2 linked regions of the Mucilaginibacter paludis DSM 18603 genome follow. The protein of the gene in region 1 interacts with the protein of each later gene in a pairwise test. Links are inferred from orthologs where the notes say so. Each region holds a gene or a part of one and is shown on either strand. Other genes may lie near its edges.

What was found.
Region 2: the proteins of sucC (region 1) and sucD interact in binary tests that used the Escherichia coli proteins (3 or more experiments, as listed by UniProt). The link is inferred for Mucilaginibacter paludis DSM 18603 from one-to-one orthologs.

The regions. Positions count from the first base shown.
Region 1 is NZ_CM001403.1:1,762,030-1,779,076, forward strand. The notes cover bases 11,484-14,462. They hold sucC (ADP-forming succinate--CoA ligase subunit beta), read left to right. Parts: upstream 11,484-12,365; coding sequence 12,366-13,559; downstream 13,560-14,462. Other genes in these bases: MUCPA_RS07505 (hypothetical protein), read right to left, coding at 11,484-11,500; MUCPA_RS07510 (ABC transporter ATP-binding protein), read right to left, coding at 11,510-12,169; MUCPA_RS07520 (hypothetical protein), read right to left, coding at 13,686-13,898; MUCPA_RS07525 (hypothetical protein), read right to left, coding at 14,045-14,462. Also shown: mgrA (L-glyceraldehyde 3-phosphate reductase), read left to right, coding at 146-1,138; MUCPA_RS07460 (Gfo/Idh/MocA family protein), read left to right, coding at 1,138-2,124; MUCPA_RS07465 (hypothetical protein), read right to left, coding at 2,619-3,164; MUCPA_RS07470 (hypothetical protein), read right to left, coding at 3,176-4,093; MUCPA_RS07475 (DUF2911 domain-containing protein), read left to right, coding at 4,518-5,045; MUCPA_RS07480 (SPFH domain-containing protein), read left to right, coding at 5,313-7,256; MUCPA_RS39175 (hypothetical protein), read right to left, coding at 8,576-8,698; MUCPA_RS35785 (S41 family peptidase), read right to left, coding at 8,853-10,334; MUCPA_RS07500 (HAD family hydrolase), read right to left, coding at 10,410-11,018; more of MUCPA_RS07505, read right to left, coding at 11,018-11,483; more of MUCPA_RS07525, read right to left, coding at 14,463-14,839; MUCPA_RS07530 (hypothetical protein), read right to left, coding at 14,955-15,608; NAD-dependent DNA ligase LigA, read left to right, coding at 15,873-17,047. UniProt on the Escherichia coli protein: Succinyl-CoA synthetase functions in the citric acid cycle (TCA), coupling the hydrolysis of succinyl-CoA to the synthesis of either ATP or GTP and thus represents the only step of substrate-level phosphorylation in the TCA.
Region 2 is NZ_CM001403.1:4,817,009-4,826,544, reverse strand. Bases 1-2,852 are described here. They hold sucD (succinate--CoA ligase subunit alpha), read left to right. Parts: upstream 1-913; coding sequence 914-1,792; downstream 1,793-2,852. Other genes in these bases: MUCPA_RS38545 (hypothetical protein), read left to right, coding at 1,908-2,852; dctA (C4-dicarboxylate transporter DctA), read left to right, coding at 1-759. Outside these bases: more of MUCPA_RS38545, read left to right, coding at 2,853-2,918; MUCPA_RS20365 (methionine-R-sulfoxide reductase), read left to right, coding at 2,985-3,410; MUCPA_RS20360 (acyltransferase family protein), read left to right, coding at 3,851-4,885; MUCPA_RS20355 (ATP-grasp domain-containing protein), read right to left, coding at 5,004-6,146; MUCPA_RS20350 (oligosaccharide flippase family protein), read left to right, coding at 6,312-7,667; MUCPA_RS20345 (HAD family hydrolase), read left to right, coding at 7,737-8,405; MUCPA_RS20340 (hypothetical protein), read left to right, coding at 8,472-8,717; MUCPA_RS20335 (IS110 family RNA-guided transposase), read left to right, coding at 9,240-9,536. UniProt on the Escherichia coli protein: Succinyl-CoA synthetase functions in the citric acid cycle (TCA), coupling the hydrolysis of succinyl-CoA to the synthesis of either ATP or GTP and thus represents the only step of substrate-level phosphorylation in the TCA.

The sequences.
Region 1 (17,047 bases):
CATCTTACTTCCTGCATCTCCCCTCTTGCATCCTGGTTCTCACCTCCTGCATCTCACTTCCCTCTTGCATCCTGCTTCTCTCCTCCTGTTTCTCTCCTCTTGCCTTCTGCTTCTTTTTTTATATTTTTACCTCAAATCAAAACCTATGTCGTACATACCTGCATCCAACAGATATTCATCTATGCTTTATCGCCGCTGCGGCAAAAGCGGTTTAAAGCTTCCGGCGGTTTCACTGGGCTTGTGGCATAATTTCGGCGATGTGGATGTAATGGATAATTACCGCAAAACCTTGCACACTGCCTTTGACAGCGGTATTACGCACTTCGACTTGGCCAATAATTACGGCCCGCCCCCGGGTTCGGCAGAGATCAATTTCGGCAGGATCCTGAAAGAAGATTTTGCCGCTCATCGCGATGAGCTGATCATATCTACCAAAGCCGGTTATTATATGTGGGAAGGGCCTTACGGCGATTGGGGATCCAAAAAATACTTAGTTTCGAGTTTAGATCAGAGCTTAAAGCGGATGGGGCTGGATTACGTGGATATATTTTATCACCACCGCCCCGACCCTGATACCCCGCTTGAAGAAACGATGGCAGCGCTCGATCTGATCGTTCGCCAGGGAAAAGCCCTTTACGTGGGCCTCTCCAACTATCGCCCCAAAGAAGCAGCCGAGGCTATCCGTATCCTAAAAGAGTTGGGCACCCCCTGCCTCATCCATCAGCCTAAATACTCCATGTTTGAGCGCTGGGTTGAAAAAGAAGGACTGCTGGATGTTTTGGAAAAAGAAGGCGTGGGCTGTATTCCGTTTTCGCCGCTGGCGCAGGGGTTGCTTACCAATAAATATTTAAAGGGCATCCCGGCCGATTCGCGCGTGGCCAAAGGCGTAGGCTTTTTAAAAGAGAGCAACATTACCGAGGAGCGCTTATCGCAAATCAGCAGGTTGAATGATATCGCCTTGCAACGCGGACAAACACTGGCACAGATGGCCTTAGCCTGGATATTGAAGGACGACCGGGTAACCACCGTTTTAATTGGCGCCAGCAAACCCGAACAATTAACCGACTCGTTAAAATGCCTAGAGAATATCAAATTCGGCAGCGAGGAATTACAACAGATAGAACAAATATTAGCATAATGGCAAACAAGATACGCTGGGGTATTATAGGTTGCGGCAACGTAACCGAAGTGAAGAGCGGCCCCGCATTTAATAAGGTAGCAGAAAGCGAATTGATAGCGGTAATGCGCCGCGACGCGGCCAAAGCGGCCGATTATGCCAGCCGCCACGGCGTTGGCCAATGGTATGGCAACGCGGATGAATTGATGAGCAACCCCGAGATCAATTCGGTATACATTGCTACCCCGCCCGCATCGCATAAGGATTATGCCATCGATGCCCTTAAACGGGGCCTTAACGTGTACATAGAAAAGCCCGTAACTCTAAATGCTGCCGAAGCCGAAGAAATTGCCGCCGCCGTTAAACAATATGGCGGCAAGGTGGGTATTGCGCATTACCGCCGGGCCCTGCCCATGTTTTTGTATGTTAAGGATCTGATAGATAAAAAGGCCATAGGCGCTATCCGTACCATACAGATTAAAATGTGGAAGAAAAGCAGGCCCGAGATGATTGCCAACAGCGACGAAAACTGGCGCGTTAACCCTGCATTATCGGGCGGCGGCTATTTCCACGACCTGGCCCCGCACCAGCTCGACCTGATGTTGTACTTTTTTGGCGAGCCTAAGTATATGCATGGTTTCTCGCTCAACCAATCCCAATTAAACCAGGCGGACGACCATGTGGCCGGCCTGGCCCTTTTTGAAAACGATATTACCCTCACCGGTTCCTGGAGTTTTAATGTAGATGAAGAGGACCAGATAGACGAGTGCATTATTGTGGGCAGCGAAGGCAGCATCAGCTTTCCGTTTTTTGGCAAAACAGTGGTTTGGCATAACGACCAGGAAGACGACATACAGGTGGTTGACTTTGACCATCCGCAGCATATACAGCAACCGATGATTGGCTATGTGGTTAACTATTTTCAGGATAAAGGCGCTAACCTGTGCTCCATTAACGATGCTATAACCGTGATGAAAATGATTGACGCGTTTACCGGAAAACCCTGATTGATTTACTACGGCTTTCACCAACTAATGTAAATGGAGCAAAAAAAAACACCCCCCTTTAAGTAAGGTAAGGGTTCAGCGTTTAATTTGACTGAGCAACCGATGTAAAGGCTGGAGGAGTCTTTAAAGGCAAAACCTATTTCTCATCAAGACTTATTTTAATAATTAAAGTCTCCTGATAAAGTATAAAATCATGAAAAACAAATAGTTATATTGACATCACGCGTTCAACGCAAAAATCTGTGCAAAGCAAATGCGCAAACAAACTTGAGCTACAACTACCTTTGTGATGTTAAAATCATAAATAAAAAATCCCCGGAAGGAGAGCAGAAAGACTTTCCAACCGGGGATATGTTTTACTTCAATATATTAAATTAACAATTCGCACAAACCTTGCGATTAATTATCTGTGTTCACATAGTTAACTTTATCGGTTATTTGACTATGCCAATATAAATCGTGGCGATGCTGACTGACCGTTGGTTAAAATGCTTTTAGTTAAGTTCCTGTTTACTATCATAATGAAAGATGTAATTGGAGTGCTCGAATGGATTTATTTTATTTGGGGAATAAAATACTGCACAACAAGTAAACCCAATGGAATAGAGGTCCATTTTAACTAAAATATTACTGCCGTCTGAATAATAAATATTGTAAATCGGGGGCGAGCCTTTTGAATTATCGTCCAGATATACCCCCATTAATTTAAATTTACCATCTAATACAGAACTTGATATTTTCGCCGATTCTTTCTTGGTCAGGTTTTTCTTGCTATAATGACTACGCAAAACCCCATTTCGTCCTGCAATAACCGTCATTGTTTTCTCGCCAATATGCTCAAAAGTCATTGGCCCCCCTGCAGTTGCTTTTAAATCCCTAACATGTTGCCACACCAATCTTTGCTTTATACTGTCGCCATCTGCAAAAGCAATGTAATTGGCTTTATAGCTTCTATTAGCTACTGCCTGCTTTAAAGCGATAGGCATGATAAAACATGTAAAAATAAAAGCCGTTAGCTTTACTGTTGCTGAAATTGACATAAACTAAGTTTTTAATTACTTTGTACTCCGTAAGAGCTACCGGCAAATGTATAAGTAACTGTGGGAGTTGACAAAGCGTTGGTTTTTATCTGGAAATTCGCCACATATTGATATAAAGTATAAGATATTTTTTGACTAACGATTGTTACACCAGCCTCAACTTCGCCCCCAACAACCACTCCCTGTGCTGTAAATTTTAATTTACCTTCAGAGGTCCTTGACAAGGTTCTTGTTTCTACAATTTGACCCTGGCTATCACCGTTCGCAGGGTTTTGTTTCTTGTCAAAATTATAAATATTCATAGCGACTTGTTTAGTGGATTGATCAACTAAACCTCCTCCTGCAGGATTTATGACTACTATTTGTGATTGCGCCGCCATACCTGGCACTGTATAGGCACCACCAGTTGGAGCAAATCTGTAATAAAGGGTAACATAGATTGTATTTCCCCTCTTTGGGAAAAAACCATCCATTTTAATTACTCCAGTAAAAATGGGCGTATATGCATTCCCAAAATAACTTGGATCTGTATCATCGAAAAATGAAAAGTCCGTTGCCCCATAACTATATGGGTCACTACTATCATAAATGGTTGCATCGCCGCCGACGTAAATCACGTCTTCGCTATCTACGTCTTCTATATCATTCGAACTGTCAATACTACTTGTTACAAGTTTATTATTGTTAGATTGGGTAATTGGGGTGTTATTTTTAGCAAACTTTAAAAGTAAGGTATCAATGCTCTTTTTACTTTTCATAGCATCAACAAGAATTTCATATTGCGCTTTCGTTAACGAAACTGATTTAGGCAATATTGAAGAGGTTTTTGAATTAGATACAGGGGCAGGGCCGTCTGTTTTTACTTTATCTTTCGAACATGCCGAAATGATTAAAAGACATGCGGACCCGACGTAGAGGATCCTTTTCATTAGATTAGCGTTTTTCATACTTTGATAAGATTTGTTGTTAAAAATGTGTATTGTTTAGTATATGATATGTAATACACGCATGTCTGAGCAAAGAAGTAGTTAAAATGAAAATATATTTTCATTTATTAATTATATAAAATTATGCGGCAGGAAAGCGATGCGGCAGCGCTTAGCGTAAAAAGCATTGAATAGTTAACTACACTTGCTACATTGTTAAGGTTTTGAAATTGAACCTTTTCCAGAGTTTTTCAGCAAGCCCTAATGAAACCATTGTATATCCGACAAGGGTATTAACCACCTTTGCATCGGCAGTTATCGATAAAAGCTTCAGCGTAAAACGCCAATTGTTTGACACGCAGCTGAACTTACTATCAAATTAAAAAGAATATCTTTATCCGTAAATTAATACAAAATTATAACCGTTATGAAAAAAATAATTCTCTTCACCATGATGCTCGGCTGCCTGTTCACAGCCTTCAGCGCATCGGCACAAGCACCGCAGGATAAAAGCAAAAGGCCCAGCCCACCGGATAGCGCCATCGTAACCACTAAAACGGGCGTCACCATTAAAATCAATTACGGATCGCCGTCGGTAAAAGGCCGCGCCATTGGCGGAAACGAAATTGCCACTTATGGCAAAGTTTGGCGCACCGGGGCAAACGAAGCCACCGTTTTTGAGATCAACAAAGATGTTAAGGTTGAAGGCAAGCCATTAGCTGCCGGAAAGTATAGCTTATACAGCATCCCCGGCGAAAAAGAATGGGTGATCATTTTCAACAAAACCTGGAACCAGTGGGGCACCAACTATAACCAGGCCGACGATGCTTTGCGTGTTACCGTAAAAACCGGAAAAGCGACCGCGTTTACCGAAAGGCTAAAATTCACGGCTACCCCATCGGGCCTGGTATCATTTGCCTGGGGCGATGTAGACGTGGCCTTTAAGGTTAAGTAAGCACCAGCCCTTTTTGGGCAGAAAAAATACAAAATGGTTGCCGGGCTAAGCCTGGCAACCATTTCCTTTTAAAATACCAACCAACCTATAATTGCATAGTTAGCAATTATAGGTTTTTTTTTGCCGGTTGGCAGATAGTTTTTTTTTAAGAATAATATTTTTTTGATTTTATTTTAATAAAGTGTGATGCAGACGGATTGAGGCTGTTTTTATTGCAACATCCATTATTATTATGGTATTTAGTATCCAACTTAAACAATTAAAAACATGAACTACGTTGCTGTTTACTGGTGGGTTATCATACCCATTTTATGCTTATTATTTTATAAAACCATTCTGCGCATCATCTTTGGTATGGTGATGATCCCCGAAGACAGGATTGGTTTGGTTACCAAAAAATTTGTGCTTTACGGCGAGAACAAGGAGTTGCCCGACGGGCGGATCATTGCCACTAAAGGCGAGGCCGGTTACCAGGCCAAAGCACTGGCGCCGGGTATGTACTGGTTTATGTTTCCGTGGCAATACGGCGTGGTGCTCGAGGCATTTACCGTTATCCCCGAAGGGAAAATCGGCTTAGTACTCTCAAAAGATGGCGCCGAAATACCAACCGGCAATATATTGGGCCGTAAGGTTGATTGCGATAATTTTCAGGATAGTGAGAAGTTTTTGCTGAACGGCGGGCAAAAAGGCCGCCAGACAGCTATTATTACCGCCGGTACTTACCGGATCAATACGCAGGCGTTTTCGGTTACGATATCAGACATGACAGTTATCCGCGAAAACATGGTGGGGATTATTACCATGATGGATGGTTTGCCTATCACCCAGGGGCAAATTGCCGGTAAGCATGTAGAGGGGCATAACAACTTTCAGGATATTGATGCCTTTTTAATTAACGGCGGTAACCGTGGTTTACAACCCCAGATTATACTGGCGGGCTCGTACAACGTGAATAAATGGGCCGTGCAGATCGAGGAGATCCCGATGACGGATGTACCCATCGGTTATGTGGGTGTGGTGATATCCTACATTGGCGAGGACGGTAAAGATGTTACCGGCGATAGCTTTAAACATGGTAACATTGTAGGCAAAGGTTTCCGTGGCGTGTGGATGGAGCCGCTTGGCCCGGGTAAGTACCCCATCAATACCTTTACCATGAAGATGGAACTGGTACCCACAACCAACCTGGTGCTCAACTGGGCCAACGCCAGGAGCGAATCGCACAATCTGGACCGTAACCTGAGCACCATTACCGTACGGTCAAAAGATGGCTTCCCCTTTAACCTGGATGTGGCCCAGATTATCCATATCCCGGCAAACGAGGCGCCAAAGGTAATTGCCCGCTTTGGCAGCATGTTGAACCTGGTATCGCAAGTGCTGGAGCCAACTATCGGTAACTACTTCCGTAACTCGGCGCAAGACAGTGATGTGATCTCCTTCCTCACCTCCCGTAAGGAAAGGCAGGAATCGGCCAAGGAGCATATCCGCATTGTGCTGGAAGAATATAACGTGAATGCCGTTGATACGCTGATAGGTGACATTGTGCCACCGGAAGCGCTGATGAAAACCTTAACCGACCGTAAGATTGCGCAGGAAGAGGAAAAAACTTACGAAACCCAACGGATGGCACAGGTACAGCGCCAGGGAGTGGAAAAGGAAACCGCTATTGCCGAAATCCAAAAGGAAATTGTAAAGGCACAACAAAGTGTGGAGATTGCGCAACGTACAGCTGATGCCGCGGTAAAAAAATCGGAAGGTGAAGCAACCAGCTTAAAACTACAGGTAAACGCCGAAGCCGCCGCTACCAAAATGCGCGCCGAAGCCGAAGCTGATGCCACCCGTTTACGCGCCGGCGCACAAGCCGAATCAACCAGGTTAAATGCATCTGCCGAAGCCGAAAAAATCTCAAAAACAGGTTTGGCCGAAGCCGAGAAAATTATGGCCATCGGTAAATCAACCGCCGAAGCTTATGAGCTACAGGTAAAGGCCATGGGTGGCGATAACTTTACAAAATTTAAAATCACAGAAGAAATTGGTAAGGGCCACATTAAGGTAATACCTGATGTGTTGATTGGGGGTACCAATGGATCTGACGGCCCCATCAGCGGTTTATTAGGATTGAAACTGATGGAGATGATGGATACCGAAAAATTTGCTAAAGTCGATAAAAGGCTTCCTGCAATAGATCAGGATCAGCAGGATAAAAAATAAATTCGGCAAGTTTAATTAAGCCATTTCGGGCAAGGTATGGAAGTTTCCGCACCGCCCGGAATGGCTTTTTCGTTATCAATTGATTATCAATTCTGTTTTTTTTAAAATCAGATGAAGAATATACTCCCCCTCAGGGCCAATATACTAAGAAATAGAAGATGTGAATGCAGCATTATCCGTGTCTTATAATCGCTCGTATAGTACACACCCCTCCACCCCTCTCGAGAGGCAGGGCTGTTGCGTTCTAAGTGAGTAACTGTTTCAATCTGCCGATGTCATTGCAAACGAGTCTTTGTGCTTGTGCTATATTTTGAAAGCCATGAGCTCTGAAAACGTTAATAGCGATGTTTCTAAACACCGATATATTTTCTGGTGCATGAGAAGTTCTAATGCGGGAGGCATCCTCTTTAAACGTGACATCCTTTACCCAATGTAGCTTATTCTCTATCCCCCAATGACTTCTGATTCCATAGCATAACAATTGTGCATTTTCCCTCACACTGCTGATATAGAATGCGCAATCCTCACTGATCTTATTTTTGTCTTTTACCCAACGCTCTACCTTGATTACCTGACTGGCGCCTATCCAGGCTTTACTGATTTCTTCTGGCGCCGGGCATATACATACCGATCTGCGCTCTGTACGTCCTTTATTTTTCTCCAATTCAACGAACTTGCTGCAAACCTTTGCTGTATCCGATGTCAGCGCCGCTATTTTTTCATAAAGGCCCTTTTGATTCTTTTTTACGCCTATCATATAATCATTATTCGTACCTATTATCAGCTCAACTGTTTTTTTTGGCAATGTAAGGCGTCAAGCGTAAACGTTACCCCTTCCAATCCCAGTTCAGCAATAAGCTTGCGTACCACCGGAATTTCACTTTCCTTTGAATTGTCTACAAGACCCTGGGCTAATACTTGACCACGGCTCCCATTATAGATACTCACCAAATTTACAAATCGCTGTTTTTCAAGCGCATAATCACTCATTGTCCCTTTGATCGCTTTGCCATCTATATTCATCCATTCATTTTTATTGATTTCTGTATACTGACTGGCCCATTGATAAAAAACTTCGCTTAAACTTTCAAAATCTAAATTCTGCAGTACACGCCTCACGGTATAAAACGTAGGCAAACGGGATTTTTTCGGAGTGAAATAAGTCAAAAGATCTTTTTGATTACGCTTTATAAAATCACCCAGAGCACGATAGCCGTAATAACCACTCATCGTCCCCATCACAAATAATAACAAAATAAACGTTTGGTCATGCCGCTGACCAGCCTTTCTACGCACGTCTGGCAACTTCTGCAAATAGGTTATGATGCCCTTGTCCATACTCTTTTTTCTGCAAATTTAAATCCTTCTTCTTTTAAATGCAACAGCCCTGCTCTCGAGAGGGGAATCGCACGGCCCACCGCCTGATTTTTCTTATATCTCATTGTAAATTAGTTTTTTTACCAAACTTCCCGCTTGAAGGGGCCGGTTTGGAAGTGTGGCTACCAGGGGTTTGTTTTGCTGCGCTACGCCCCCCAAACTCCTGTGTGAACTGGGCACCGGGTAACATCAAACCCTGCCGCAGGTATTCTTGATACCTTATTTCCGCTTCATCCGGCTATTAAATATCATTCCATTAAAAGCATGGTCGTTAAGTTTACCATCCAGGTTGTTTTGCTGCTGAACGGACAGCGTAGTATTCCCCATACTTTCAACCTTCGGCGAAGCAATGGCGTAGGTACCCACATCAATATACGACAGCGCGTGCGACAGCAGGCCTTCGGTTGGGTCGCCAAAATCTTTCGTCACATCGTCGGCAGAGAGGTAGCCCGGATAATCAGCGGAAGCGGGTGTCATACCGGCATAATATCCACCCTGGTTTGCAGCGTTTTTGGTTTCAAATTCGGTTATGTATAACTGATAACGGTTTATCGGGATATTAAAAAATCCAACTGGTTTTCCGTAGGATTTAGTACCAATCAACTTCACATCCATATGGGGCCGCAAATTATTGATGGTTAGCTCACTGGCAGAAGCGGTACGCCCGGTTACAATAAAAATAACCCGGTTACTACTCAGGTTAAGCGATTTTTTTTTCGAAAAAAGCACCGTGTTGTTAGCCTGACTAAATTCGCCGGGTTTAATATTAAACTGTGTATTTAATAAAGGGTGCTGATCGTTTTGTAATTTGTTATTATAAAACGCGGTGTACATTTTTGCACCCGACTTTGCCGCCGGAACAATTAAATTATCCAGATACTCAGCCGTAGATACATAACCGCCCCCGTTATAACGCAAATCAACCACCAGATCGGTTATGCCCTGGTTAATAAAATAATCAAAAGCGGCGTCAAGTTTAGGTTTAGCATTGATGCTATCTGTAAAAACCGAGAAAACAAGGTAGCCTACTTTTTTACCGCTGGATGTGTTATACACCGTATCTTTCATAACCGGGTTGGCCGTATAATTGGCGGCCGCAATATTCACCGCATAAGTTGTTCCATTGGCACGCCTCAATGTCATGCCGATGCTTTTGGCAGAAAGCGCAGCAGTAATAGCATTGAGATCGGTAGTATTATTTACATCCAAACCGGGAACATTCGCTATGCTCAAAATCAGATCGCCCCGGTGTAAACCGGCAGCTGCCGCTGGTGAGCCAGGGTTTACATATCTTACACGCAAATCCGTACTCGATATCGGTGTATAAACCGGGTAAAAACCAAAGTCGCCATTGTTTCCGCTTAAAACCTGCGAAGTTTCGCCCTGGTCTATAAATGAATACTTAGCGTGGCCACGGTTGCTGCTGTTATATTCGTAAGGATAATTGGTAACCGGGTTGATCTTAAATTGCGATATCGCGTCAACCTCGCCCTGCAATGCAGCCAAATCGTTTGATCCCATATATGATCGCGGATTAAAGGAGTTATAATCAGGCAAAGCATCATACCATAAATAGTCTTCCTTTGCATACAGGTAAACCGAATCTTTCACCATGTCGATACTCGCCGTCTGGTTATTTTTTTTACATGCCGAGGTTAGCGCTGCAAGTGTAGCCAAAATCAGGTAAAGGTATTTTTTCATAAGCGCTTACTTGTATAACCAATTGATCAATAAGTATTTTAACGCAAAGCTACTATATTAGTTCTATGGTATAAACTATTTATGCACTATCTCTATAAAGTCCACTCCACTTGCTTCGGCACATAATTGATCAGCCTCGCTATTCCCCATCATCACTATATCGCGACGCTCCAGGTTATGTTTTTTCAGGATATAATGAAGCGCGTCCGGCTCAGGTTTTGGTTTAATTTCGTCGGCAAAATAGCAGGTGAGGTATTGCTCAAGGCCGTGCCATTCCATTTGCCTTATTTTGTTGAGTTGCTGTTGCGGGTCACCATTGGTCAAAATAAACAGTTGCTTGCGGTCAACCACAGCTTCCTGCAATAAAGTTAAGGCTTGTTGATATAGCAACAGCTTTAAGGGCAGGCGCGCGGTTTGGTGCAGCAAGTTAAAGTTATACCGGTACTGCTCATTGATATTAAAACGCTCTTGCACCCGGTTAAATACGTGGGTGGCACCTTCTTCTTCCAGCGTTTTAGTCATCAGTTTGGTTAAAACCCGGGCATCAAACAACTCTTTATATTCTAAAAAACTGGCAAAAAGATAATATACCTGCAACAAGTAATCCTTTTCCGGATACAATACGTTATCCAGTTCGAGTACCAATGCTTTTTTGCGTGGTTCTAAATCAGCGTAAGTCAACATTAATCGGCAGTAAATAGGGTATACTCCTGGTTGTTTGTTTTAAAAACCCCGATATCGCCCCAACCAGGCAGAGCACTATCATCAGCATAATCTTCAATATGGCCCGCAAGTAGGCGTCCGTTTTCAATAACCACTATCCTTCCGTCAATGCCACGAGCTACATCAGCGGTAATAATTTCCCTTGCGGGGATATACAAGGTAATATCAAACTCGGCAAACAATTGCCTTGCTTCGGCCAGGGGCAAAAGCTCGGCTCGCCTTAAAGCAAAAAGTTGATGTATCCCTTTATCAAGGCAAAGAGCCAGCATTTCGTGTATAAAGGCGTTTCCTTCGGGCTTAGGTGTCCGTATCATTTTTCCGCTCTTTACCAGCAGATCCGGAATTTCAAGGTAATCGCCCAATAAAATATCGGCTTCTGGTGCTAAAATACTTTTCAACTGGTAAGCCTGTGCCGAATTGGCGGCGGTAATCAATATGCTCACGTTTGTTACTTATAAATGGTCAACAATTAAACCGTCTTTCATCAGTATTTTACGGTCAGACAGGTCGGCCAGCTCTTCATTGTGTGTTACAATAATAAATGTTTGTTTAAACTCCCGGCGCAAATCAATAAACAAGCGGTGCAGCTCGCGCGCGTTAGCCGAATCCAGGTTGCCGGAAGGTTCGTCGGCTAAAATTAAAGCTGGATTATTAATCAGTGCCCTGGCAACAGCCACGCGTTGCTGCTCTCCGCCCGATAGCTGGTTAGGTTTGTGATGTATCCTATCGGCCAGGCCTAACATATCCAATAGTTCAGTAGCGCGTTTTTCGGCCGCGGCTTTTGGCGTTCCGCCAATAAAGGCCGGAATGCAAACATTTTCGATGGCCGAAAACTCTACCAGTAAATGATGAAACTGGAAAATAAAACCGATCTCCTTGTTACGGAAAGCACTGAGCTGACTGCGGCCCAGACGGTTAACATCCTGCCCTTTAATTAAAACAGAGCCGTCATCGGGTTTATCCAGCGTCCCTATAATGTTAAGCAACGAGCTTTTTCCGGCTCCCGAAGCACCAACTATAGTTACAATTTCGCCATGCTCAACGGCAATATCAACGCCTTTTAGTATTTGTAATTTACCGTACGATTTTTTTATGGATTGAGCTTTGAGCATTGTACAAAAATATTGTTTTTTTGGTTACGCCGATTAGATTATTGAGGATTATACAAGCCTAACATTGCTGCCGTATGCCGTTATAATTAACATGCTCGCGTAAATTGATCAATCTCACTTATTTATTTAAAAAAAACCATTATGGCTTTATTGTAACAACTGAAATTAATAGCTTTACCGCAAAATATTTCAAAAAATGAATATTCACGAATACCAGGGTAAAGCTATACTAAAAAGTTTTGGTGTAAGAATTCAGGAAGGCATTGTTGCCGATAATGTTGAACAAGCTGTTGAGGCTGCTAAAAAATTAAAGGAAGACTTTGGGTCTGACTGGGTAGTTGTTAAAGCTCAAATACATGCCGGTGGCCGTGGTAAAGGTGGTGGCGTTAAGTTAGCCCGTAATATTGACGAGGTTAAAGAAAAAGCAGGCGCTATACTCGGCATGCAATTGGTAACCCCGCAAACCGGGCCTGAAGGTAAATTGGTTAGCAAAGTTTTAGTTGCACAGGATGTTTACTATCCGGGCGCTACCGAAACCAAAGAGTTTTACATGAGCGTATTGCTTGACCGTGCCGCTGGCCGTAACATCATCATGTATTCAACCGAAGGCGGTATGGATATTGAGGAAGTTGCTGAGCATACTCCACATTTGATATTTAAAGAAGAAATTGACCCTAAAGTTGGCTTACAAGCTTTCCAGGCTCGTAAAATTGCTTTTAACTTAGGTTTATCGGGCGATGCTTTTAAGGATATGGTAAAATTTGTAGCCGCTTTATATAAAGCTTACGACGCTACCGATTCGGCTATGTTTGAGATCAACCCTGTTTTAAAAACATCTGATAATAAAATATTAGCGGTTGATGCTAAAGTAAATTTAGACGATAACGCTTTATACCGTCATCCGGACTTTGCCGCTTTACGCGATACAGCCGAAGAAGACCCGATGGAAGTTGAAGCAAGCCGCTCAAACCTGAACTATGTTAAATTAGATGGTAACGTAGGTTGTATGGTGAATGGTGCCGGTTTAGCTATGGCTACCATGGATATTATTAAAATTGCCGGTGGCGAGCCTGCTAACTTTTTAGACGTTGGCGGTACCGCTAATGCCCAAACAGTTAAAGCAGCTTTTAACATCATTTTGAAAGACCCTAACGTTAAGGCTATCCTGATCAATATCTTTGGTGGTATTGTTCGTTGTGATCGCGTAGCACAGGGTGTTATTGACGCCTATAACGAAATTGGCAACATCCCTGTTCCAATCATTGTTCGTTTACAAGGTACCAATGCTGAGGAAGCTAAAAAGCTAATCGACGAATCTGGCCTGCAAGTAAAATCAGCCATCTTGCTGAAAGAAGCTGCCGACAGAATTAAAGAAGTATTTGCCGCATAATTTATCGCCGGTGAAGGCACCGACGACGAAGAGTAAAAAAAAGGAGAGCCGTTTGGCTCTCCTTTTTTTTTACTGGTATTTGTACTCAAGAGCCCACGAGGCCGTGTTATCTTCATTATTAGCAATTTATCCTGCCTTCTTGGCATTAAGTAGCAACACAACTCCTGCTACAACCAAAATACCTCCGGCATAGGGCGGCCAGTTAACAGTCTTTTGGCGGTCGGCCGAAACCTGTATAGGCCCGGCATCAATTACCTTTTCTTTTTTGGTATAGGTAAATCCTGTCCAGATCAGCATTACTGCTCCTAAAGCTATCAATCCAATGGCAAGTGTTTTCATCGTTTATGGTTATATACACTATAAGCAATTATCCTAATATTTGTTTGCCTCCCCTTGTATAAGCAGCAATCATACTATTTGTTGTGTTAATGCAGAAAGGCTCAATACCAATAGAACAGGGCTTCGGCCCCTGGTTATAAAACTAATCACTTAGCTATTCCGTCCATCGAAACCAACTGTTTCGAAGTGATGATCTTTAACGCGGCATCCATTGAAAAACCAGCCTTAATCAACGCATCATAATAATTTTTAGTAATCCTGGCCAATTGATCTGTTATAGCCGGATCGCTGTAAATCTTCAATTGAGCATTAAGCAAGCTGGTATACATACCGCTCATGATGGGGCCCAGATTAGTCATATCGCCCTTAAAAATCCCCGATGAAAAATTAGTACCAACAGAATATGCTGTATCAACTGTCACAGCATCATCCACCCGCGGCGGCGGCATCAACGTTACATCCCTTACCACAACACGCTCCTCAATTGCTGTTTCTGGTTTGGATTTGTATAAGTTCACCTTATAATAGTTAAAATAGGTTATACCGTCGCTTAATTCGGCCAACGACCGAGCCCTTTCAATCACATTGATCTCCTTAGTACCGGGTTTCAGCTTCTCAAAATAAACCTTAAAATCTACTTCCTGGTTATCTGCTGTAGCGGTAAACTTTGCAGGGCGCAATGGCATACCTTCCGAGCGTACGTAGTTATACCGTTCCTCGCCATTGGCATCCTGCAAATACATACTTTTATTTAGCTGCACCCAGCTACCTTTTTTATAGCATATATGTTTAAACGATACCACCGTGTTTTGGCCAGTAACCTCTACCTTAGTTATGGTAGTTGTATGATCATCTGAGCTGGCTACCATTGGCGAGGTGATAGATTGGCAAAACGCAGCCGCAGGCAGCATAAGGCATAATAATAGTAATTTGGTTTTCATGGTTGACTTTTTTTATTAAAGGTATTGATATTTTAATATTCGCAATAAAATATCAATACAAAAACATCATTCACCATCTACCAAATACAGGTATTTCCGTATTCATCTGCTGCCCTTACGACGCCCTCCTTATACGTACATGAGGGGTGATGCCGGTAACACTTTTTATTCTACCCAAATCTTCGCCGAAATCAAAACGGGTGTAATAAGTAATAATGGTGTTGCCAATGCTTTTAAGTTTGCCGATATTATCAAAGCCATCAAACTGGGTGTAGTAGCTAACGTTTGCATCGCCTATCGCTTTTAGCTGCCCCAGCAGGGTTTGCTGGCCGTCAAACCTGTCATAATAGCGCAAAAAAAATTTCCCTATTGATTTGGCCCTGCCAATATTATCAAAGCCATCTAACCGGTCGTAATAGTTAATAGCCACATCCCCTATCGATTTCAGTTTTCCGCGTTTATCTTCGCCAGCAAAAACATCGTAATAGTCAAAATTTGTATTGCCTATCCTTTTAAGTTTACCTTGTTTGTATTCCCCATCGGCACGCGTAAAATATTCGTATCCGCCTTCTTGCGGCAGATTAAGGCTTATATCTCCATCAGGATCCAGGCAAATACCAACATCGCCGCAGGCAAACTCAACAGAACTGATTTTTGCTTTATGATCGGAAACTCTCAGGTCGATATTGTAATGCAACTGGGCAAAAGATGTAAAACCCAACACCAGCATTAGTATGGTTAACAGGTTACATTTAATTAGCGCTTTCATAAGTAGATAAGATTTAATTTTAGGTTATTGTATTGTTATGACTTTGAATTTCACGGATAGTTTATTGTTTTTTTAATTATTGGTTATTGGGTTACTAATTGGTAGGCCATTGTACTATTGATTGATTGCGATTGCCGGTACCAAATTAATATTTTATCTTTTTATGTTCCGAACATTCATCCTGATGAGCATCAAAACAAGGATTAAATTGTTGAATTTTATAAATAAACATTGCAAAATATACCAATTCCTTATCTTCGTTTCATGTCGCCAACAGAAGCTAAAAACAAAATACATACTTTATCCGCCGAACTAAAACAGCACAACTATAATTATTATGTGCTGGCTATGCCCACCATATCCGACTTTGATTTCGACAAAAAGCTGGAAGAACTGGCAGCACTCGAAAAACAATTTCCAGAATTTGCCGAACCCGACTCGCCAACGCAGCAGGTAGGCGGCGAAATTACCAAGGAGTTTGAAACCGTTAGGCACAAATGGCCCATGATGTCGTTAGGCAATACCTACAGCGAACAAGAACTGCAGGATTTTGACCAGCGCGTGCGCAAAGCTATTGGCGACGACTTTGAATATGTGTGCGAATTGAAGTTCGATGGCTTATCTATGAGCCTTACCTACGAGCAGGGTAAGCTAATACGCGCTGTTACCCGTGGCGATGGGATACAGGGTGATGATGTTACCGCCAATGTAAAAACCATCCACACCATACCCAAAAAACTGGACGAGGGCAATTACCCGGATCATTTTGAGATCCGTGGCGAAGTTTTTATGCACCGTAAAGCCTTCGACCGCCTCAACAACGAACGCATTGAACAAAACGAAATGCCCTACGCCAATCCGCGTAACTTTGCCTCGGGCACCATTAAACTACAGGACTCGAGGGAAGTAGCGCGCCGCCCGCTGGATTGCTTTCTGTATTTTTTATATACAGACAAGCCTGTTTTTAAAACGCACTGGGATAGCATTATGGCTGTTAAAAGTTGGGGCTTCCATGTATGTGAGCATACCAAACTTTGCAAAAACATAGATGAAGTGTTTGAGTTTATAGCCAGTTGGAATGAGAAAAGGTTTGACCTGAGCTATGATATTGACGGCATTGTACTCAAAGTAAACAGTTACGCGCAGCAACAGGAACTGGGTTTTACGGCCAAATCGCCGCGCTGGGCCATTGCCTATAAATACAAAGCACAGCAGGCCGAAACGGTGCTGGAGAGTGTAAGCTACCAGGTTGGCCGCACCGGTTCTGTTACGCCGGTAGCCAATTTAAAACCTGTTGTGCTGGCAGGCACTACCGTTAAACGTGCATCGCTACACAACGCCAACGAAATTTTAAGGCTCGACCTGCATGAAGGCGACAGCGTTTTTGTAGAAAAGGGAGGCGAGATTATACCGAAGATTATCAGTGTGAACCCGCTTAA
Region 2 (9,536 bases), 3.1 Mb from region 1 along the record:
CATTTGGGCGAGGCAGGCCAATCATTAATCCAAACATTCGATAAATTATCCAGGGTGTTTTTCAACATCATGAAGGTGGTGATGAAGCTCGCTCCAATAGGCGCGTTTGGCGGGATGGCTTTTACCGTCGCCACCTTCGGCCTTAAAACGCTGGCGCCAATGGCAAAGCTGATGGGCTCGGTATATTTAACCATGGCCTTGTTTATTTTTGTGGTACTCAACATCATCTGCGTTATTTTTAAGTTCAGCCTTTGGAAATATCTCCGGTTTATCCGGCAGGAGATTCTTGTGGTTCTGGGCACCTCCTCGTCTGAATCGGCCCTGCCCGGTATGATGGAAAAACTGGAGCAGTTTGGTTGCTCTAAATCGGTAGTAGGTTTGGTGATCCCTACGGGATATTCATTTAACCTGGATGGCACTACCATCTATCTATCGATGGCTGTGGTCTTTTTGGCGCAGGCATTCCAGGTACCCTTGCCGCTATCGCAACAACTTACCTTAATGGGCATCTTAATGGTTACATCCAAGGGAGCGGCAGCGGTAACCGGCGGAGGTTTTATTGTACTGGCATCAACCCTGGCTGCCACTAAAATTATCCCGGTAGAAGCGGTAGCCATTTTGTTGGGGGTTGACAGGTTTATGTCGGAAGCGCGGGCCATCACCAATGTAATAGGCAATGGCGTTGCCGCCATTGTGATTGCCAAAAGCGAAAAAGAATTTGACGAAGAGAAGTACAGAGCAGCAATTAGAACAAGTTAATTACTTATGCCTGGCTGATATATACATTGCAACGATTAAAACAGATTCACTCCAAAATCGGCACAAAAAATACTTTTTTACTGCCATTTGATACGAATTATCCTTTGACTTTAAAGGCAATAAGTTTAGCTTTGCCCGTACAAAATAAAAAACCATGAGTGTTCTCGTAAATAAAGATTCTAAAGTTATAGTTCAGGGCTTTACAGGTAACGAAGGTACCTACCATGCATCACAAATGATTGAGTACGGAACGCAATTGGTTGGCGGTGTTACACCAGGAAAAGGCGGCCAGTCGCACCTTGATCGCCCGGTGTTTAATACAGTAGCCGACGCGGTAGCGCAAACCGGAGCCGATGTTTCTATTATTTTTGTTCCGCCTGCCTTTGCAGCTGATGCCATTATGGAAGCAGCCGAAGCTGGTATTAAAGTTATTGTTTGTATTACCGAAGGTATCCCTACCAAGGATATGGTACAGGTAAAGGAATACATCAGCGATAGGGATTGCCGTTTAATTGGCCCTAACTGCCCTGGTATTATTACTGCAGGCGAAGCTAAAATTGGTATTATGCCTGGCTTCATCTTCAGAAAAGGTAATGTAGGTGTTGTTTCTAAATCAGGAACTTTAACTTACGAAGCGGTTGACCAGGTTGTTAAAGCCGGTTTAGGTATTACTACCGCTATTGGTATTGGTGGCGACCCGATTATTGGAACCCCAACCAAAGAAGCTGTTGAATTATTGATGAACGATCCGGAAACTCACGGCATCATTATGATAGGTGAAATTGGCGGAGGCATGGAAGCCGAAGCAGCACGCTGGATTAAAGAACATGGCACTAAACCGGTTGTAGGTTTCATCGCAGGTCAAACAGCTCCTGCAGGCCGTCGTATGGGTCACGCTGGTGCTATTGTGGGCGGTGCCGATGATACAGCCGCTGCAAAAATGAAAATCATGGCTGAGTGCGGTATCCGCGTTGTAGAATCGCCTGCCGAAATTGGCGCTGCCATGGCAGAAGAGTTAGCTAAATTAGCTTAAGATAAATTAGTATAGCGATATGCGTATTGAGATAAAGTAAATCCTGGTTGAAAAACCGGGATTTTTTGTTTAGTTTATATATTGCATAGAGTTAACCCACACCTGTTAGTTCCTTATGAACCGCATTACTATAGAATGTCCAAAATGTAGTTGGGAACCAGATGACACATGTCGCTGGAAATGTTCGATATGTGGTACTGTTTGGAATACATTTACCACTGCTGGACAATGCCCTGGTTGCGGTACACAATATAAAGAAACGATGTGTATTAGCCACAAGGGAGGATGCGGCCAAATGAGTCCACATTTAGATTGGTATATTACTCAAGACTCACCTGTGCCACGCTCGCTCTTTGAAGTACTATGCTTTTGGAAAAAAGAAATTAGATGCCCAGTTACTAAAAAAGACAAATTATGGATTGAACATTCATTATTGTCTCTCTGTCAGTTATTCGATCCTATATATTTTGACTCACTAACTACTATTTTGCCAATTGAATTTTATCATGACCGGCACTTTACAGGGATAGAAGAAGATGCACAATACATTTTTGAAAAGCTGATATCTATAATGCGATTGGATGCATGGGAAATCCAGTTGTTATTCTTCACCAATAAATCTACCATATTTTCGGAGGGGATTGCTGCTACTCCTTCGGAAAACCTGAAAGGGACTTGGAACAGCTCTTCTGCAAAGTTTATCGACAACGGATTAGGACATAGAGAGATATGGATTGAATTAGAGCTATTAACAGATCAAACAGCATTAACAGCAATCCTTGCTCACCAACTGACCCAATATAAACTGCTTACCGAATACATCATAGAACAAGATAACCTTACCACAGCCATTGCTACAATCGCCTTTGGATTTGGTATTTTTATGGGTAATTCATATTTTAAATTTGAGCAATGGACAGGTAATTCACATCAGGGATGGCAAATAAGCAAGAGCGGTTATTTGCCAGAACAGGTAATTGCATACGCAATGGCCTGGCTGGCACATTACAGAAGGGAAGACATTTCATGGAAACTTCAATTAAATAAAACCATGAAGAAATATTTTGAACAAAGCTATTACTATATCGAAAGAAATAAGGAATCAATGAAATGGGTTATGGAGTGATTTTTTTTCTCTTTATTGGTCAACACTTTGTAAATACCTCTGCTGGAAACATGACAAACGCACGGTTTGGATCAGTATTTGAAGCATGTTCTAAACTCAACCATTCAATCCAGCAATATTAAAAAAATGGAATATAATAAATTAACGCCCGAAGAAGAGTACGTTATCGTTCACAAAGGTACCGAAAGGCCTTATACAGGCGAGTATACCAATAACAAACTACCCGGAACATACATCTGCAGAAGGTGTAATTCGCCGTTATATCTATCTGCCGACAAATTCGACTCGCATTGTGGCTGGCCAAGCTTTGACGACGAAATACCCGGCGCGGTAAAGCGGGTTACCGATGCCGATGGCCGCCGTACAGAAATTGTTTGCGCTAACTGCGGCGCACACCTGGGCCACGTTTTTGCAGGCGAAAGGTTTACACCTAAAAATACCCGCCACTGTGTCAATTCTCTTTCTATGAAGTTTGTACCAGACGAGCAATAAATATAGCGTCGGCAGGTTGATGTACGCCGTTTTTTTTATCTCATCAACCTGCCAGGCTTTTTAAATTATTTGATACGAACTATTTATAACACTCCTCCTCCGGTCTCAATCTGTCACCCACCCATTTTAAGGGAAAGAGATTTCTTTCATCCATTGTCACAACAATTATACTCCCTTTTTGTAATTAAACCTATTTAGCACCTACTCCCCATATAATATCTCCTCAAATTATATTAGCTTTAACATTTTAATATCCTATGCATCAGATCTATTATTGGCCAAATGTTATATAACGGCGCAATTATTATTCTAATTATAAACTTGGGTAGCGAGCTTGTTATAGAGCATCTTAAGGCAAACCAGCGTGACGTTTACTTGCTTGGCTCCCCTGGTCTTTTATGACATTCGACAAGGGGCTACCTAAACTTTACGCCGACAGAATGAATATCATCAGACTTTTGGCCATGTGCTCCATTGTTTGGGGGCATTGTTTGTATGGGTGGGAAGAAAAAGTGTTCTGTCGGCCAGACTATCAAATTATACAGGCCGTTATAATTCAATCAGGCAGAATAGGAACCATCTGGTTTTTTCTGATCTCAGGATTTTTCCTGAGCGATAAACTTTCCGGCTTTAATATTGTAAGTTTTACACGCTACAGATTACTTTCCCTAATTGTACCCTGGGCCATTTTTCTTTCGCTCTACATATTGATCGAGGTGGTGCACCTTAGCCCTGATAAACAGATACTACATGGAGATATAAAACCGGCCATTCACATGAGTTTCGAGTTGTTTAAAGCTTTTATTTTTCACGGTGCATATTGGTTTATCCCCGCTTCTATCATTACCGCTTATGTGTTAATCACCTTAAAAAAATACATCAATCAACCCTGGCTTTGTATTACGTTAATTTGTTTTACTGTTTTTTACTCGGTCAATTTATATTACAGGTGGATAACTGTTGATCATACAAAAGCATTTTGGGGCTATACGCTTTTTTTGTGGATGGGTATTCAGGTTAAAAGGAACATCGATCAATTTAAAGTCGCGCTCGATAAAATACCATGGACGCTATTGTTAACCTGTTTAATTTTAATGTTTACCCTATCCTGCTGGGAAGGTATTAAATTAACTCAAATAGGCTGTGCTGACGCCTACAGCTCGTTAAGATGCTCTAACTCTATTCTTGCCATAGCAGGCTTTTTGTGTTTATTAAAATCTGACGGATTTCAATGGATCCACAAGTTGAATTCCGCAAAATATGTTTACGGCATCTATCTTGTGCACAGCATCATCGGCACCGAAATCTCTCCATTTTTAAATCGATATCTTGCCCATTATAGCTTATTCGATAATTTGCCGTATTTAATTGTTATACAGTGCCTATACTTTTCAATTGTATTTGCCTCAAGTTACTTTTTAGTGGCAGGCATTACCAAATCGCCACTTTATTTTGTTGTGGGCAGGCGCCGCTAACTCTTTTAAGATCGTAGTTTCAAACAACGTTACCTCACTGTATCAATACATTATTTCAATGCCCAATTATGCCCAGTATTGAAACGATAGCGCAAAATCATCAGGAATAATACAGCTGTCAAGCAGAATTTTTGATCTTAAGAAAATCTTTCATGATTTTTCTTGAAATTCTGCTGATGATTTTTGAATCATACATTGGAATAAATTTCCAGTACCCATCTATATTAAATATCCAGCGCAAAAGCCCTTTATAGTCTTTACGTTTAAAACAACGCCTGATATCGCGATCAAAAATTGCTACCTCAACCCAGTCATCAGGCTTTGTTGTACCGGTTGGGATATAAGCTAACTGATTATTTATAATTCGCCTAATTCCATCAGAGAAATCATGCCCGGTAAACCGCGAATACGGCATCCATGAGTTGGTACGAGCGTCAACCTCAATAAGGTAATATAATTTACGGCCAGGGTGATAAATGTATTGAATGCTTGCAAAACCGTTGAGACCAACGCTTTTACCTAATACACGCAGCAATGCTGCTATCTCTTCATTCTGGTAATATTTACGACGGGTGGTAAACGAAAACTTATCGTACATATAGCTGAGTACTTCCCCACAATTATAAGTAATCAGTTCACCATCCCTAAAAAGGGCCTCTAAGCCAATATCTTCGCCTTTGATAAATTCCTGCAGAACAAGATTGGTTTTAACCTGTACCTTATCAAGGCATCCCTGCAGTTCCGATTCATCTTCGCAATACTGTATGCCAATTCCCGAAAAACTAAAGTCTTCTTTCAATAAAATAGGGAAATCAAGCTTTTGTTTAATAACTTCAGTATCATTCACATCAGAGTAATTAACAAACCGAGGTGTGGTTATACCATATTTTTGGCAAACGCTTGATAGGCCGGCTTTGGACGATAACAAGTCCCGATTCTCTATTTTGTTGATAGGAAGTATTTTTTTGAAGATGTCTTCCGACAGGATTGCATCATTCATCAACTTGATGGTGATATCTTCCAATGGCACTATCCAGTTATAATGATCCGGCTTTTCGTCAATCAGTTTCAGCAACTGATCTTTAAAAGTTTCATGGTCTTCACTACTCTTTATCCAGTTATCATGGTATCTGTTGCTGAGCAGCCACGACGTTTCATTACAAAAAACATCAACCTGGCACCCGGCCCTTTTAAACATAAAAGGAATCTCGCCAGTAGAGTCAAAAAAACTCGCTATAGAAACGAGCAGTACGTTATACATTATTTTAGTTTAATTATGCTAATTAATTAAGGGTTATTTACTCTAATATAAGCATATCAATGATATCAAATAACACTTACGGGAATAATATGCTAATTTATAAATTTCGACGTTTTTTGAACCATTTTTATAAATTTACGTATATCTGTGTAACTTGAGCACCATATGCGAATCCCTAAATTATCTGATTTAAACAATAAACACATTTTAGCTCTCATTGGCAATGTAGTAATTTCCGTGTTCAGCGTTTTAACCATGTCGCTTTTACTCCGGACCATGACTAAGGTTGATGTAGGTGTATGGTTCTTTTTCCTCTCCATTTACAATCTGTCTGATGCTTTACGAAACGGTTTTTTATCAACCGGCACTATCAAATTTTACGCAGGTACCCAGCCCCTGCGCGGCAATGAGGTATTAGGGTCTGTTTGGTTTTTGGCCCTTAGTGCTTCGTTAGGCTTAATGTTTTTAAACCTATGCGTAATGCCATTTATCGGCATGATACAAAATCCCGAAATAGTGTTGGTCATCAAGTGGTTTGGTGTTACGGTATTAAGCTCGGTAACTTTTAACATCACCTTTTGGATTTTAGTTGCGGATGAGGATTACCTTACCATATTGTGGATGCGGCTTATTAACAGCGGCTCCATGATATTGGCGCTGCTGGTGATGAACTATCTGAAAAAATCATCGCTTGAAAACTTACTGATCATCAACTTTTTCACCAACTGCCTCACCAGTTTAGCCTGCATAGCATTTGGCTATTCCAGGTTCAAAACCATTTTTAAACGTAGCCGCGAGTGTATGATAGAGCTGGCGCATTTTGGCAAATTCAGCCTGGCAACCAGCCTCAGTTCAAACTTATTAGGGAGTGTAAACACTTTTATAATTACCCCCATATTAGGGCCGGCTGCTCTGGCTGTATACAACGTACCCAATAAATTAATGGAAATAGTTGAAGTATTGCTACGCACTTTTGTAGGTACGGGCATGTCGGCCATGGCTACCGCCTACAACTCCGACAATATGTATCACCTCACATTTGTTACAAAAAAGTATGCGGGCATGTTAACATTGTTATTTATACCCTTGGCCATAGGAGCTTTCTTTTTCGCCGACTTTGCCATATGGCTATTGGCAGGCGATAAATATGCAGGAACGGAGGCAGCTAATATTTTCAGGATATTTATGTTGATGGCTATACTTTATCCAATCGACCGCTTTAACGGTGTTACCCTTGATATTATACACAAGCCTCAAATTAATTTTTACAAAGTAATTATCATGCTTGTTGTAAACGTGGTTGCCATATCCACCGGCGTTTATCTGTTAAAAAATGTTTACGGAGCAGCTTTGGCGGCCCCATTTTCATTAGTGGCCGGTCTGGCATTTGGTTATTATCATTTGAAAAAACATCTCGACGGATACTCCTTCCGAGGCATTATTGCTACCGGCTATGTAGAGTTACAATTGTTTGCCCGGCAAATGATGTTAAAATTTGGCCCTGCCGACAAGCGCGCTTAAACCCATTTTGCACAAATTACCCGGTGTTATAAAAAATTGGAATACTTTTGCAGCATATAAAAACGTGTTATGACATCTACTTACAAAGCATTTATTTTCGACTTAAATGGTACCATGATTAACGATATGGAGTACCATACCCGGGCGTGGCGATACCTTTTAAATAACGATTTGGGCGGAAATTTTTCCTGGGACGAAGTAAAACAACAGATGTATGGCAAAAACCCGGAAGTACTTGTTAGGATGTTTGGTGCTGAAAGATTTACGATGGATGAAATGGTTAAGCTATCGTACGAAAAAGAAAAACGTTATCAGCAAGAGTACCTGGATCAGTTGGCTCTTTTACCTGGTTTGCACGATTTTTTGGAAGCAGCCTATCAAAAAGGAATACCGATGGCTATCGGATCGGCAGCTATCCCTTTCAATATCGATTTTGTGTTGGACAATCTTAACATCAGGCATTATTTTAAAGCCATCGTAAGCGCGGATGATGTGGTGTTGAGCAAACCTCATCCCGAAACTTATCTGAAAGTGGCCGAGGCCCTGAATGTACCCGCCAAAGACTGTTTAGTGTTTGAAGATGTACCTAAGGGTGCAGAAGCCGCGCTGAATGCAGGGATGGATTCTGTGATCCTGACTACCACGCACCAACCGCAAGAATTTAAGGATATACCGAATGTACTACATACCGCCAATGACTTTACGGACGAGTTTATAAAGAAATTGGTTGAGGATTAGACGATCCACTTCAAAGCAACTTGTGCCCCTCCTTTAACCGGAATTTATTTTTAGTTATATTTGATAATGCAAACAACGTACCGGATAAAGGCGCAAGACATCAGCATGACTTTTCTTAAGTCGTTAAAGACGCTTTTTGCAGGCCAAGAAATCGAAATCATAGTAAAATCGTTAGAACCTGTAGAAAAAGACATACCTAACAGACAAAAGGGTATGCTTGAACTGATAAAAAGAAACCGTGAAAATGCACCCATCATATCCGCCGATGTAGACATGCGTAAATTGATTGATGAATCTCAATATCCAAGTTAAATTCATGATGGATTACGTTGATACAGATGTATTGATCCATTCTTTATTACGAGCGCCTCTATAAACACTCCAAGCCATAATTTGTAATGAAATAAAAGCCCACTTGCTTTGCTGATGAAAAACAAACCCGTAAATTACAGTTTACAATAACGTCTTTAAGTTATTGATTATCAATGTGGGTGTCATGCTGAGTATCCCACCGGGCGTCGCTCCGGAAAAAACAGGGATGACGTTTTTTCAATAAAGATAGTTATGCTGAAAAAGTTGCATTTTGCAAAAAAACAAGGCAAGCTACATAACCCGTTCACGCTTTGGCGCCGTTAAGAGCCCGCTGTTGAGTTTGGGACTGTCACTCTTTGAAAAAAACATTATCGGGAACTATTCTGACCGGAAGAGTTTACCATGCTTTTAAGCTTAAATATTCTTTAGAGTGACCGAGCTTGCCTAGTTTTTATAATTATAAGAACATGAGCAAAAATAGCAAAAAAAGAAGCGTGCCACCGCTGGGCAGACCGCAAAAAAATGGAACGGTTTGAATTGTTAAATCCTCATTCAGCAGGCATAGATATCGGCAGCATGCTGATGGTAGTATCTTATACCGACCGTGAAGGGATGATCAATTTGCGTGAATTTGACAGCTTTACAAGCAGTTTGTATGAGTTAGCGGAATTGCTGCAAAAAGAAGGCATTGAAAAGGTAGTCATGGAGGCAACCGGTCCTTATTGGGAATCACTTTACAACATTTTGGAAAAGCATGGCATGGAGATGTTCCTTGTCAATCCAAGTCATTACCGGAATGTATCGGCTCAGAAAACGGAT